DNA from 3 places in the Alkalihalophilus pseudofirmus genome. Region 1 is predicted to be linked to each of the others. Evidence: riboswitches for the same ligand, from Rfam matches in the RefSeq annotation. Region 1 holds a riboswitch; each other region holds the start of a gene.
What was found. Region 1 has a riboswitch for lysine ahead of PQ478_RS18370 (Na+/H+ antiporter NhaC family protein). Riboswitches for the same ligand answer to the same signal wherever they lie in the genome.
Positions count from the first base shown of each region.

Region 2: linked by a shared signal. The riboswitch ahead of dapA (4-hydroxy-tetrahydrodipicolinate synthase) and the one ahead of PQ478_RS18370 (Na+/H+ antiporter NhaC family protein) in region 1 are both predicted to bind lysine.
Region 3: linked by a shared signal. The riboswitch ahead of PQ478_RS16865 (aspartate kinase) and the one ahead of PQ478_RS18370 (Na+/H+ antiporter NhaC family protein) in region 1 are both predicted to bind lysine.

Region 1 covers NZ_CP117835.1:3,472,899-3,477,191, reverse strand. The annotation lists gene PQ478_RS18385 (thymidylate synthase) at 1-138, shown strand, start outside; gene PQ478_RS18380 (dihydrofolate reductase) at 135-620, shown strand; gene yunB (sporulation protein YunB) at 693-1,439, shown strand; lysine riboswitch at 1,508-1,684, shown strand; gene PQ478_RS18370 (Na+/H+ antiporter NhaC family protein) at 1,808-3,355, shown strand; gene PQ478_RS18365 (sodium-dependent transporter) at 3,696-4,293, shown strand, end outside.
Region 2 covers NZ_CP117835.1:1,565,033-1,569,325, forward strand. The annotation lists gene PQ478_RS08085 (DMT family transporter) at 1-456, shown strand, start outside; gene dapA (4-hydroxy-tetrahydrodipicolinate synthase) at 503-1,390, opposite strand; lysine riboswitch at 1,519-1,698, opposite strand; gene PQ478_RS08095 (aspartyl-phosphate phosphatase Spo0E family protein) at 1,790-1,954, opposite strand; gene PQ478_RS08100 (YhcN/YlaJ family sporulation lipoprotein) at 2,424-2,894, shown strand; gene PQ478_RS08105 (hypothetical protein) at 2,945-3,508, opposite strand; gene PQ478_RS08110 (hypothetical protein) at 3,643-3,801, shown strand; gene PQ478_RS08115 (Cof-type HAD-IIB family hydrolase) at 3,951-4,293, shown strand, end outside.
Region 3 covers NZ_CP117835.1:3,169,204-3,173,496, reverse strand. The annotation lists gene uvrC (excinuclease ABC subunit UvrC) at 1-1,462, shown strand, start outside; lysine riboswitch at 1,537-1,725, shown strand; gene PQ478_RS16865 (aspartate kinase) at 1,874-3,121, shown strand; gene PQ478_RS16860 (YslB family protein) at 3,155-3,553, opposite strand; gene PQ478_RS16855 (TrkH family potassium uptake protein) at 3,756-4,293, shown strand, end outside.

The DNA.
Region 1 (4,293 bases):
TTAACAAGAGAACCAAGAGCACTTCCTAAAATGAAAATCAATAAAGAAGTGAAATCGATCTTTGACTTTACAATTGAAGACTTTGAGTTAACAGATTATGATCCGCATCCGCATATTAAAGGCGAGGTATCGGTATGATTTCCTATATTGTAGCGATGGATAACAAGCGTACAATCGGAGCAAATAACGATCTTCCTTGGCATCTGCCTGCTGATCTAGCTCATTTTAAGAGAGTTACTTCAGGGCATACCATTGTGATGGGGCGTAAAACGTATGAATCGATCGGCCGGCCTCTTCCAAAGCGCAGAAATGTGATCTTAACGAGAAATAAAGATTTCAACGCAGAGGGCTGTGAGGTCGTTCATCAATTAGAAGAAGTATTAGACATCGCCAAACAAGAAGAGGAATGTTTTATTATAGGTGGGGCCGAATTATTCAAGCTGTTTTGGAATGATACGGACCGCCTCTACATTACTCACATTGACGAAACCTTTGAAGGAGACACTTACTTCCCAAAAATAAAAGAAAGCGAGTGGGAGAAGGTATCCGATGAGGCAGGTACAGTCGATGAGAAAAACCTCTATCCTCATAGGTTTTGTACGTATGAGCGTAAAAAGTAATCAAGCATAATTAAATAGAAGTCAATTTGTCCCCCTTTGCTGCATATAGTTTTTGCAAAGGGGGTTTTCAACATGAGATTCGGCAAACGATCGAGACCCCGGAAAGGTCCCTTGCCATTTCGCTATGTACTGCTCTTATCCTTTTTAATCTTTGTTATTTTAACCGTCCAAGGCCTTTGGATCATTGAGAAAGGAATCAGACCGACGCTTGTTCATATTGCCACAACAGAAACGAGAGTCATTGCAACAAAAGCGATAAATGATGCGGTATCTAAAAAGATCGCATCAGACCTTAATCAAGAAGAGCTGTTTATTCGTGATGCTGATAATACAGTTCAGTTCAATACGCAAATGTACAACCGTATTCTCTCAGAAGCAACAAACCGCGTTCAGCGCCATCTAAAGGCGGTAGAACAAGGCGAGGCGTTTGATGTTTCGTTTGATAATGAAGAGGCTGTTACCTCAGACGGGGGAATTATATACACGATTCCGCTTGGGCAGGCAACGAATAATGCCTTACTTGCTCACCTAGGACCGCAAGTCCCTGTTCGTTTCTCGGCAATTGGCGATGTGAAAACCGATTTTAATATGAAGACATTTAACACGGGCATTAATAATACGACCATTTCCGTTAATTTTGATGTCGTGGTGGATGTGAAGATTGTCATTCCTTTTGCTACAAATACAGAAGCGATTAAGACGACAATTCCAGTTGGCCTCATTAACATTCAAGGAGAAGTTCCTGAATACTACGGCGGGAACGGCGGCAGTATGATTATACCAGCACCAGGTAATTCCTTAGGCGGTGGCGATAATTAACATTGTCAACCTTGTAAAACTATGATAAGATAATTCGGCAAACTTAATATGAAGTTGCCTCATCAACATGGTGGGGTAGAGGCGCGAATGCAGATAAGTACACACTTGGAGGATGACAACGTAGAGAAGTGTGAAAAGGATCATTTGCCGAAGTGGAAAAGAGGAGTCAGACCTTTTCTGCTGGGGTTGCATTGAAGAAGTGTAACACTGTCACAGTCAATAGACTGTGGAGAACTACTGTTGTGATGGGGATACCTGTGCTTATTAAGCCGATAATGGGTAGCCATTATCGGCTTTTTTTATACTCTTTTATCCGAGTATAGGATGCATCCCTGTATCAACAAACTCAAAAAAGGGGGATGGACCGAATGGAAGGTTCAATTTTATCGCTGCTGCCACCAATACTAGCACTTGCGATGGTTATCTTAACTAGACGCGTACTATTATCACTTGGTGTCGGTATTATCGTCGGTGCACTAATGTTAAACGGGTATAATCCTGTTGATAGTGTAGCTGAAATTGTATCAATTGTTGCGGCAATCTTTGTCGTAGACGGCGCTATTAATGATTGGGAACTTTATATTATCTTTTTCCTATTACTGCTTGGTATGATGGCGGCGCTCGTTACTCGTTCTGGAGGGAGCCGTGCGTTTGGAGAATGGGCATTAAAGCGTGTCAAAACTCGTGTTGGCGCACAGCTTGTAACAGTGATGTTAGGGATTATTATCTTTATCGATGATTATTTCAACAGCTTAACAGTAGGTAACGTGTCTAGACCATTAACAGACCGTCACCGTGTATCTCGTGCAAAGCTTGCTTACTTGGTTGACTCTACAGCAGCACCTATGTGTGTTATCGCACCAGTATCAAGCTGGGGAGCATACATCATTACAATTATTGCCGGCATTTTAGCTACACATGGTGTGACGCAGTATGAAGGCTTACAAGCGTTCATGCTGATGGTTCCGATGAACATTTATGCACTAGTTGCTATCGGGCTGGTTCTAGCGGTTGTATTCTTTAAGCTTGATTTTGGAGCAATGAGAGTACATGAAGAGCGTGCATTTAAAACTGGTGAGCTTGTTGACCCTGATTCTGGTGCAATTCCAGGAGATCAAGAAGATCTTAAAGTTAGTGATAAAGGCCGTGTCGGCGATCTTGTATGGCCGATTGTTGCTTTAGTTTTAGGAACAGTTGCTTTTATGATTATTACAGGTATTCAAGCATCAGAAGGTGCCGCAACCATTCTTTCTACATTTGAAAATACTGATGTAGCATCATCATTATTATATGGTGGTATTATCGGTTTTGCAGTGGCTCTTGTGCTCAATATTGTTAAGAAAACCGAAGCAAGTGACCTTGGTGCAACGATTTGGGCCGGGATTAAATCGATGCTTCCAGCGATCTATATTTTACTATTTGCATGGACGATTATTTCAATCATCGGCGACTTAGGAACAGGTCAATATCTAGCTTCTCTTGTAGATGGCAATATTCACCCAATGTTCTTACCTGCAATCCTTTTCTTAATTGCTGGATTTGCAGCATTTTCAACGGGTACATCATGGGGTACATTCGGGCTGCTTCTTCCTATTGCTGGAGAGATGGCCGCTGTTATTGATATCACAATGATGCTTCCAATGCTTGCAGCCGTTCTTGCAGGTGCAATCTTTGGAGATCATTGTTCACCAATCTCAGATACGACAATTTTATCTTCTACAGGAGCAGGAAGTCATCATATTGACCACGTAGTCACGCAGCTTCCGTATGCGATTGTGGCTGCCGTTATTACATTGATATCCTACCTTGTACTAGGTGCGACAGGAAGTGTGCTTCTAACGCTTGCTGCAGCTCTTGTATTATTAGTAATCACAGTTCTTATATTGAAAAAGTTATCAACACCGATCGAGTCCTAAAGAAAAGGCTTCTGCTGCCAAGCAGAAGCCTTTTTTGGATCATATTGCCTAATTCCTATACATTTTTTGAGAAAACCTTCGAAAAATGTGACAATTTCCTTAAAATTATTTTGACAAACACCAAGCAAATCATTATAATCAAAAAGTGAATAGTCAGATAACTCTAAAAAATGGAGGGGTTACAAAAACGGATACTACTACACGTTGATGCACTAAATAGACTTGTCGAAATAATTGTCAAATAATTTTGATAAAAAATATTTTAGTGCGGCTACTATTTACAGAATCTTTTGAATACAATTTAAGGAACTTAGTTCACAACAGAGAGGAGTTATCGACGATGGCTAGAGAGCAATGGGGAACACGAGCAGGATTTATTTTAGCAGCGATCGGTTCAGCAGTCGGTTTGGGTAACATTTGGCGTTTCCCTTATGTAGCGTATGAAAATGGTGGGGGAGCATTCTTTTTACCTTATCTTTTTGCACTATTAACAGCGGGAATTCCGCTACTTATTATGGAGTTTACATTAGGGCACAAGTATCGTGGCTCTGCACCGCTTTCATATGCTAGGTTAAACAAAAAAGCCGAATGGATCGGCTGGTGGCAGGTAGCGATTGCCTTTGTTATTTCCACTTACTATGCAGTTATTATTGCTTGGGCGATTGCCTACACGTATTTTGCTTTCAATCAAAGCTGGGGAGAAGATACCGGCGGATTTTTAATGGGAGAGTACTTGCAGCGTATTGACTTATCAGGCGGTGCGTTAGGTGAAGTTGGTTCCCTTGTACCGGGTGTATTCATTCCGTTATTAGTTGTATGGGCCGTAACGTTAGGCGTATTATTTAAAGGGGTTAAACGCGGTATTGAAATGGCCAACCGTATCTTTATCCCGATGTTACTTGTCATGTTCTTATTAATTGTTATTCGCGCGTTAACGC
Region 2 (4,293 bases), 1.9 Mb from region 1:
TTTGTTGCTATGGTCGTTCAAGCGATCAGTTTTATTTTTATTAAAAAAGCTACAGCTACACTAGATTCAAAGCAAGTAACTGGTATGATGCTGATCATTGGTTCTGCCGGCCTGTTTATCGTGAGCTTGATTGTAGAACCGCAAGGGGTTGCATCAATGGTAGGGGCACAGCCCTTTGTGTATGGGGTGTTTTTCTTTTCTGCCGTTGTAGCAACAGCCATTGGTCATTTTGTTTTTAATGCAGCCATTCAAAAAATTGGCGCTGGTCAGACAGCGATATTTAATAATTTTGTCCCGTTTTTTGGGCTTGTCTTTTCAGCCATCTTTCTCCAGGAAACGATACATATGTATCAATTAATTGGTTTTCTCTTTATTGTAGCCGGTGTGTTATTTGGTACGGGATATGCTGAGAGATATTGGGTCAGAAAAGTTCCTATTCATGAAAAAAGCATGTAGCCTTTGGGCTGCATGCTTTTTAATATTTATATCGTTGGCATTACCTTTAGCTCACAAAAAAGTTCATAGTAGGTTTAATGATACGTACAAGCTCTTGTTTTTGTTCAGCCGTTAGTGGAATAAGAGGCAATCTGACAGATCCTGTTTGAACGCCGTTTAATTCAAGGGCTGCTTTCACAGCTGTCGGATTAGGGGCCATAAACAATGTGTTCATAACAGGTAGAAGCTGGCGGTGCTGCATTGCTGCTGCTTGAACTTGTCCAGCTAAATAATTTTTAACCATTTGCTGCATTTGGCCTCCGACGATATGGGAGGCAACTGAGACGACACCTGTTCCACCAATTGCAAGAATTGGAAGTGTCAGGCTGTCATCACCGCTGTAAACAGAGAATCCTTCAGGTGCATGCTCAATGATTTCAGCAATGGCATCTAAGTCTCCGCTTGCTTCTTTAGTTGAGACAATATTTGGAACCTCCGCAAGGCGAAGAGTTGTTTCGACACTAAGCGTAACTGCACTGCGGCCAGGAATATTGTAGAGCATAACCGGCAGCTTTGTTGCTTCTGCAATCACTTTAAAATGTTGGTACAAGCCTTCTTGAGAAGGTTTATTATAATATGGTGCAACGAGCATAATTCCATCTACACCAATTTCTTCTGCTTGTTTTGTTAATTCAATTGAAGCTTTCGTATTATTCGAACCTGTTCCAGCAATCACTGGAACTTGTCCGCCAGCTTCTTCTACCACCGTTTTAAATAATACTAGTTTCTCTTCTGTTGACAGGGTAGGTGATTCTCCTGTTGTTCCCCCGACAACCAATGCATCGGAACCATTCTCAATGAGATATCTCACTAGTTTCTTTGTAGAGTCAACGCAAAATTCCCCTTGTTGATTAAATGGCGTTACCATTGCAGTAAGTATTCGTCCAAAATTCATTCTATTCACCCTCAATTCGTAATAATATCTTTCAAGTATGAGCGGGCTATGTGCCAAGGCACAAAAAAACAACAATGAGGGAGTCTCATTGTTGCATGGACATGTTGTGGCTGCACAATCATTCCAATGCGTGAGATAGCCCTCCATGCAGACAGTGCTGCATGACAGTCCTGTATTTGTTAAATACAGTCCCAGCGTAGAAAGAATGAGCATTTGTACGCTTCGGCAAATCCCCCTTTTAAAATGCATCAATGGAGCTCATTCTCCTCCGCATCTTTACTCATGACATTTGCGCCTCTACCCTCACTTCAGTATGTGAAGTAAAGATTATTGATTTTGTGAGTTAACCTTATCAAAACTTAAGGGGGATTGCAATGGATTTAATGAAAAATTTTCACTTTAGACACCTTTCATATCTGTCTCTGGATTTTGTTTAAATTGTACTTGGTTTAAAAGGTCATCAAGTTCTTGGCTGCATTTAACTGTTTGTGGAGACGTGAATCCGTATTTTTTTGCTAGCTTAAACATTTGTCTGCGCTTTAATTCAATTTTTATAGTTAGCATACCCTTCAACTCCAATTTTAAACTTTCGAAAGAAGACGGACTATTTTATTTTTTCTGAAGGGTCTTGTTGAAGTCATGTCTTTTTTCACACAAAGATTATTATACCCATTGCAGGAAAGTTGAAAAGTCATTCTTGCAAAGTAGTCATAATAAGTCGTTATTAGAAAAGGTTCGACAAACATCGCAAGAAGAAAAATGGGATTTATAGGATAACAAATGGATTGTTGTCTCATTTGGTAACAACAATTGAACTGATTTGGGTGTTTTTTTGTTTCTTCAGCGAAAAGTTTGCAAACACTAAGGCAAAGGAGGGAAAAGAATGAAAAGGATTGTCGTAACGATGCTCTTCTTAATCATCATGAGTGGATGCTCTATAGAACAAAAAGCTACATTAGGAGCGAACTCACATCGTGATCAGGGATACAGCGGGTAAGGTGTAGAGCGGGCGAGGAGTTTCGAAGGGCCTTTAATGGATATGATGGTTCCGGATGCTGCCCCGAAAGGCTTAACCGATTCAACAGCGAGGCTTACTACCCATTATGACTATGTTTCAGGCAACCGGGATTTAGGGATGAAGCATGAGGGTGTTAATCATATGGGCCGTAGAATTGAAAACAGCAGGCCTGGGATTTTAAGAGATAAGGTGAGATATTCTAATCGTACAAAACGGGATATGATTAGCGGTCAATCGATTTTAACTAAACAGCAAGGCCAAGATGATTTAAAGCAGACACTTGAAAACCTTGAAGAGGTAAATAAAGTATATATGCTATCAGATGATCAAACATTGGTCATAGGTGTTGCAGCAGATAACCAAAATCTTAAATCCCTGCAGGATATGATTGAAGGGATGGCAGAGAGCTATTACCCGAAACACGAAATTATAGTGACAAGCGATCGCCAGTTTCTAAGGAGAATGGAGCGATTGTCTCATCAATAAGGCATGCATCCGCATGCCTTATTTTTTTTCATCACAGGTTCCAAGAGAACTTAGTGAAACCCGTAGTCTTCTGATAAAGACATAAATTCACGTTCCATTGATTTATGGGAAATCATAATATTTTCATAATGGACACGGGCATTCAAGGCTTGTCTTGGGTCGACTGGTTCTCTCATGTCATCTATGACCCGCTCAAGGTCTGTTAATTCAGTGATAAACCCTATATGAATTTGGTGAAAGCCTTCAAATTCATGAGGGATACGTATGTTATGGAAGCGTTCACTGTTCTGTTTTATCGAATGGATCGTTGATAAAACAGAATGAAGTGAGTCTGCTTGAAATGAATCCTCTTGGAAAGTCGGAGCCAGGTCTTCTAATTGATTGATCGTTTGCTCTAGGTATACGCCTGCTTCTTTTGCATAAGTTAGGAGTTCCGTGTCAGCACGGCGGATAGCGTGATTCTGGTCTGTATTATTTGAAAAACGTTGAGCCCCAAACGTTCCTTCTGTCTGAGATTGCTTAATATCCTCCATCAGATCAGCGCTGTTATCTTGCATACACCCTGCAAAAAGAATGCTTATACCAGCAAGGATTAAAAACATTTGTTTTTTCATAATCATCACCCCATATCGTCTAATGCTATTAGTATTTAGAGAAACAGGAAAAATTATGCATGAGGACATCTCCTATCTACATACGGTAGACAAAAGAGCAAAACTCGAACTTTGACTACCGGGAGGGATGTGTAGTGGTTGTCTTTTTAGTTGTCTTCTTTTTTACAATTTTCTTTGGGGTCATGATGCTTGGAAATCATATGTCTCATTTAATTGAGCGAACCACTTCAGAAAACGCAGATCAGATGCTTTATGATCTTAATCAAGAACTTGATGACCAGCTAAAATCTTAAAAATCATGCAGAGGAACTCAAGTTCTTCTGTTTTTTTATTTATCTATACTTTTGTAACCGCTCACAAAAGATCCTAAATTTGCGGCTCGTTCTTCACTTGATTAAAATAAGAAGAAAAGGGTAACAGAATAGAAATTGGAGTGGTAAAAATGAAAATGATCGCAATTGATATGGATGGAACATTATTAGATGATGAACGCAAGGTAACAGTTGAGAATGTTAAGGCGATAAAAGAGGCACAAAAACGCGGAATTGAAGTAGTGATTGCCACAGGCCGAGATGATAAAGAAGCAAGAATCCCTTTAGATGAAGCAAAACTTACCTGTCCGGTTATCAGTGTAAACGGAGCAGAAGTTCAATCTGCTGATGGAAAAGTCTTAGATGTTTATTCCCTTGATAATGAAACCGTAAAAAAGGCTTCAGAAATTTTACATAGACATGAAGTGTATTTCGAATTATATACAAATAAAGGTGCTTTTACAGATGATTATG
Region 3 (4,293 bases), 300 kb from region 1:
TGAAGAACATCCGCGGTTGATTACAACAAGAAACATAAAAAAAGACGGCGGGAAGTATTTTGGTCCTTATCCTAATGCAGGAGCGGCTAACGAGACGAAAAAGTTATTAGACCGCTTATATCCATTGCGTAAATGCAGAACGATGCCCGATAAAGTGTGTTTATATTATCATATCGGTCAATGTTTAGCGCCGTGTGTTTATGAGGTCACAAAAGAGCAAAACCAAGAGATGGTTCAAGAAATCACTAAATTTTTGCGTTCAGGTCATGATGAGATTAAAGAAGATCTTACAGAGAAGATGATGAAAGCCTCAGAAGAGTTGAATTTTGAGCGGGCCAAAGAATTAAGAGATCTATTGCAGCATATGGATCAAGTCAGAGAAAAGCAAAAGATGACCATTAATGATCATATTAATCGAGATGTATTTGGCTTTGCTTATGATAAAGGCTGGATGTGCGTGCAGGTGTTCTTTATACGTCAAGGAAAGCTGATCGAGCGTGATGTGTCGATTTTTCCATTTTATAAAGAAGCTAAGGATGATCTGCTTACATTTGTAGGGCAGTTTTATCTTCAAAAAGATCATATTAAGCCAGCGGAAATACTCCTGCCAGAAGAGGTAGATCGTGAATTGGTTGAACAATTATTAGAAGTGAAGACAGCTCATCCGAAACGAGGTAAGAAAAAGGAGCTGCTGGATTTAGCCAACCAGAATGCATCTTTTGCGCTAAAAGAAAAGTTTTCTTTAATTGAGCGGGATGAAGATCGAACGATCAAAGCAGTAGAACGATTAGGAGAAGCGATGGGGATTGCAACTCCTTATCGCATAGAAGCTTTTGATAACTCAAACATTCAAGGAACAGATCCTGTCTCCGCAATGGTGACCTTTTTAGATGGGAAACCAAGCCGCAAAGATTACCGGAAATACAAGATCAAGACAGTGACAGGTCCAGATGATTACGGTTCAATGCGCGAGGTTGTAAAAAGGCGCTATGTGAGGCTGCTGCAAGAAGAAAGACCGCTGCCTGATTTAATTGTCATTGATGGAGGAAAAGGTCAGATTGCTTCTGCGCAAGAAGTAATCGAAGATGAATTAGGGCTCTCTATACCGGTTTGCGGACTTGCTAAAGATGAAAAGCACCGTACCTCACAATTATTAATGGGCGACCCTCCGGTAGTCATTCCGTTAAAAAGAGACAGCCATGAATTTTATTTACTTCAAAGAATACAAGATGAGGTTCACAGGTTTGCGATTACCTTTCATAGACAAACAAGGTCAAAAACCTTCTTTCAATCTGTGCTTGATGAGATCCCTGGTGTAGGAGAGAAACGAAAACGCCAGCTGCTCAAGCATTTTGGGTCCGTGAGAAAAATGAAGGAAGCGACGATTGAAGAATTAGCAGTAGAAGGGGTGCCAAAGAACGTAGCAGAAGCTATATATGAAAAGCTGCATGAGAAAGATTAAATTTCTTGTTGCAACATACGTTATCCTCTGCTAGAATGAAAAACAATTAAATATGCCGCACTTCAAAACAATGAAGTGATGGTAGAGGAGCGAAAACCATTAGTAAGCCAGTCGAGAACGATGAGGTTCTTTGACACTGGTTAAAAGGGGAATTCGCCGAAGTTTGTATAGACCTCATAACTATACATGCTGGACTTATCTCGAATAGGGGTAAGGCTGTCACTTGACTATACCCAATAGTCTTGTGGAGAACTATCTCACGTGAGAAAGGGAGTAGTGTGGTACCTGTACGGTATGACAAGCAACGGTGAGGGGTTTTCCTTATTGTTGCTTTTTTTGTACGCAAAAAGGTATAACACATCCAGTCGATCAAAAGAATCGCGCGTGAAGAGATTGAGAGGATGAGGCGAAATGGCAAGGATTGTACAAAAATATGGCGGAACTTCAGTTGGTTCTGTAGAAAAAATTGAAAATGTTGCAGACCGTGTTACACGAGCAGCAGAGGCAGGGAGTGAGTTGATTGTTGTCGTTTCAGCGATGGGGAAGTCAACGGATCAGCTTGTCAGTTTAGCAAGTGATATTACGGATCATCCAAGTAAGAGAGAAATGGATATGCTTTTATCCACGGGAGAACAAGTGACGATCTCCTTACTTACAATGGCACTCTTAAAGCGCGGGGTAGATGCCGTATCTTATACAGGCGGTCAGGCAGGTATTTTAACAGAAGCATCTCATGGAAATGCAAGAATACAAGAAATTGATTCAGAACGGTTAACAAATCAGCTTGAAGCAGGCAAAGTACTAGTTGTGGCAGGTTTTCAAGGTGTAACAGAAGATGGCAGCATTACAACACTTGGAAGAGGCGGTTCAGATACAACAGCGGTTGCGCTGGCTGCAGCTGTAGGGGCAGACCGTTGTGAGATTTATACAGATGTAACCGGAGTATTTACGACGGACCCACGTTATGTGAAGAAGGCACGTAAACTGCAGGCGGTATCTTATGATGAAATGTTAGAGATGGCAAACTTAGGAGCAGGTGTACTTCATCCAAGAGCGGTAGAGTTTGCGAAAAATTATGAAGTTCCATTAATGGTTGCATCAAGCATGGTAGAAGAAACGGGAACAATGATTGAGGAGGAAGTTACAGTGGAGAAAAATTTAATCGTAAGAGGGATTGCATTTGAGAATGATGTTACAAAAGTAACAGTTGCAGGTCTGCCAAACCGTATGGATACCCTGCCAAAACTATTTTCTATTTTATCAAGCAACGGAGTAAATGTAGATATCATTATTCAAAACCAATACGACGAAGATCATGTAAATATCTCATTCTCTATTACTCAATGCTCACTGAAAGAAACAGTAGCACGCTTAGAGCAAGCAAAGAATGAACTTGAATTTGAACACTTATATCATGAAGAAGATCTTGCAAAAGTATCGATAGTAGGGTCAGGCATGATTTCAAACCCGGGTGTGGCTGCTACAATGTTTGAGGCCCTAGCTAAAAATGAAATATTTATTAAAATGGTCAGCACATCTGAGATTAAAGTGTCGGCTGTTGTATCTGAAGACGATATGGTGATGGCAGTTGAGGTCTTACATGATGCGTTTAAATTAGACGAAGTACATGAAGAAGAACAAGCGGCACAATTAGTATAAAGGAAAAAGCGATGCACTCATGCATCGCTTTTTTTACGCTTCAATCGTGTCATGCAGATCGGACTCGACTTGAATATGAATAATCCCTTTTTTCTTTGTCTGAGTAGCAGCAGTATAAGAGGACAGCCATGTTTCTACTTGCTGGGCTAGAAATCCTGCCTCTAATTGATAACTGCGGTCATCGTTTTTATCCATCCATTCACCGCGAAGCTCAAATACCCGTTCTTGCTTTTTTTCTTTTACTAATGACAGGGTACCCCAATTTGCTTTTTCAAAAAAATCGATGGTTTCCTCGATTGTATGTAACGGGTACTTGCGAGCAAGGGCTTTTCCAACCCAGTACAAAATAGAGTCATGCTCTTGCCCGAAGACCTCCTTTAAAATATCATTTCTAAGTAAATCGTAACCGAATGTCTCGTCTCTAAATTCCATGTAGAAAAACACCTCTCCTCTTCTTATATTATAAAAGGTCTCTTTCTAGCTGTCCAAATGAATATAGAAGGAATCTCAGAAGTATTGGGAGGTAATCGTAGGGAAATATAAGGAAAAGTGCTTACTTTTTTCCTAGCGCTTATAGTTTCTCTAATACGGAAATGGTATACTTAAGCGCGAATGAATACGGAGGTACTACACGATGAAATTAGGGTTAAGTCAATTTCTTTCCCCCTTTAGGGTTATTATCATTTCTTATATCATAGCAATGATTGTCTTTAGTATCCTTCTTTATCTACCTATCTCACATAAAGAAGGAGTCGACCTTACATTCTCTGAAGCGTTATTTACGTCTGTAAGTGCGGTAAGTGTGACTGGGTTAACGGTGGTAAATGTGTCAGAGACGTATAGTTATATCGGTGTATTCTTTCTTGCATTGGCTATTCAGCTTGGCGGAATTGGCATTATGACACTAGGCACATTTGTATGGATGCTTTTCGGAAAGAAAATCAATTTATCTCAGCGAATGCTGATCATGGTCGATCAAAACCAAAATAAATTTTCAGGCCTAGTGAATTTGATGAGAGGTATTCTTTTTGTAGCTTTAATCATCGAGTTAATTGGGGCATTGATTCTAGGTACATATTATATACGCTATTTTGATACGGTTGGGGAAGCCTTCTATCAAGGCGCATTTGCTTCATTAAGTGCATTTACAAATGCGGGGTTTGATGTCACAG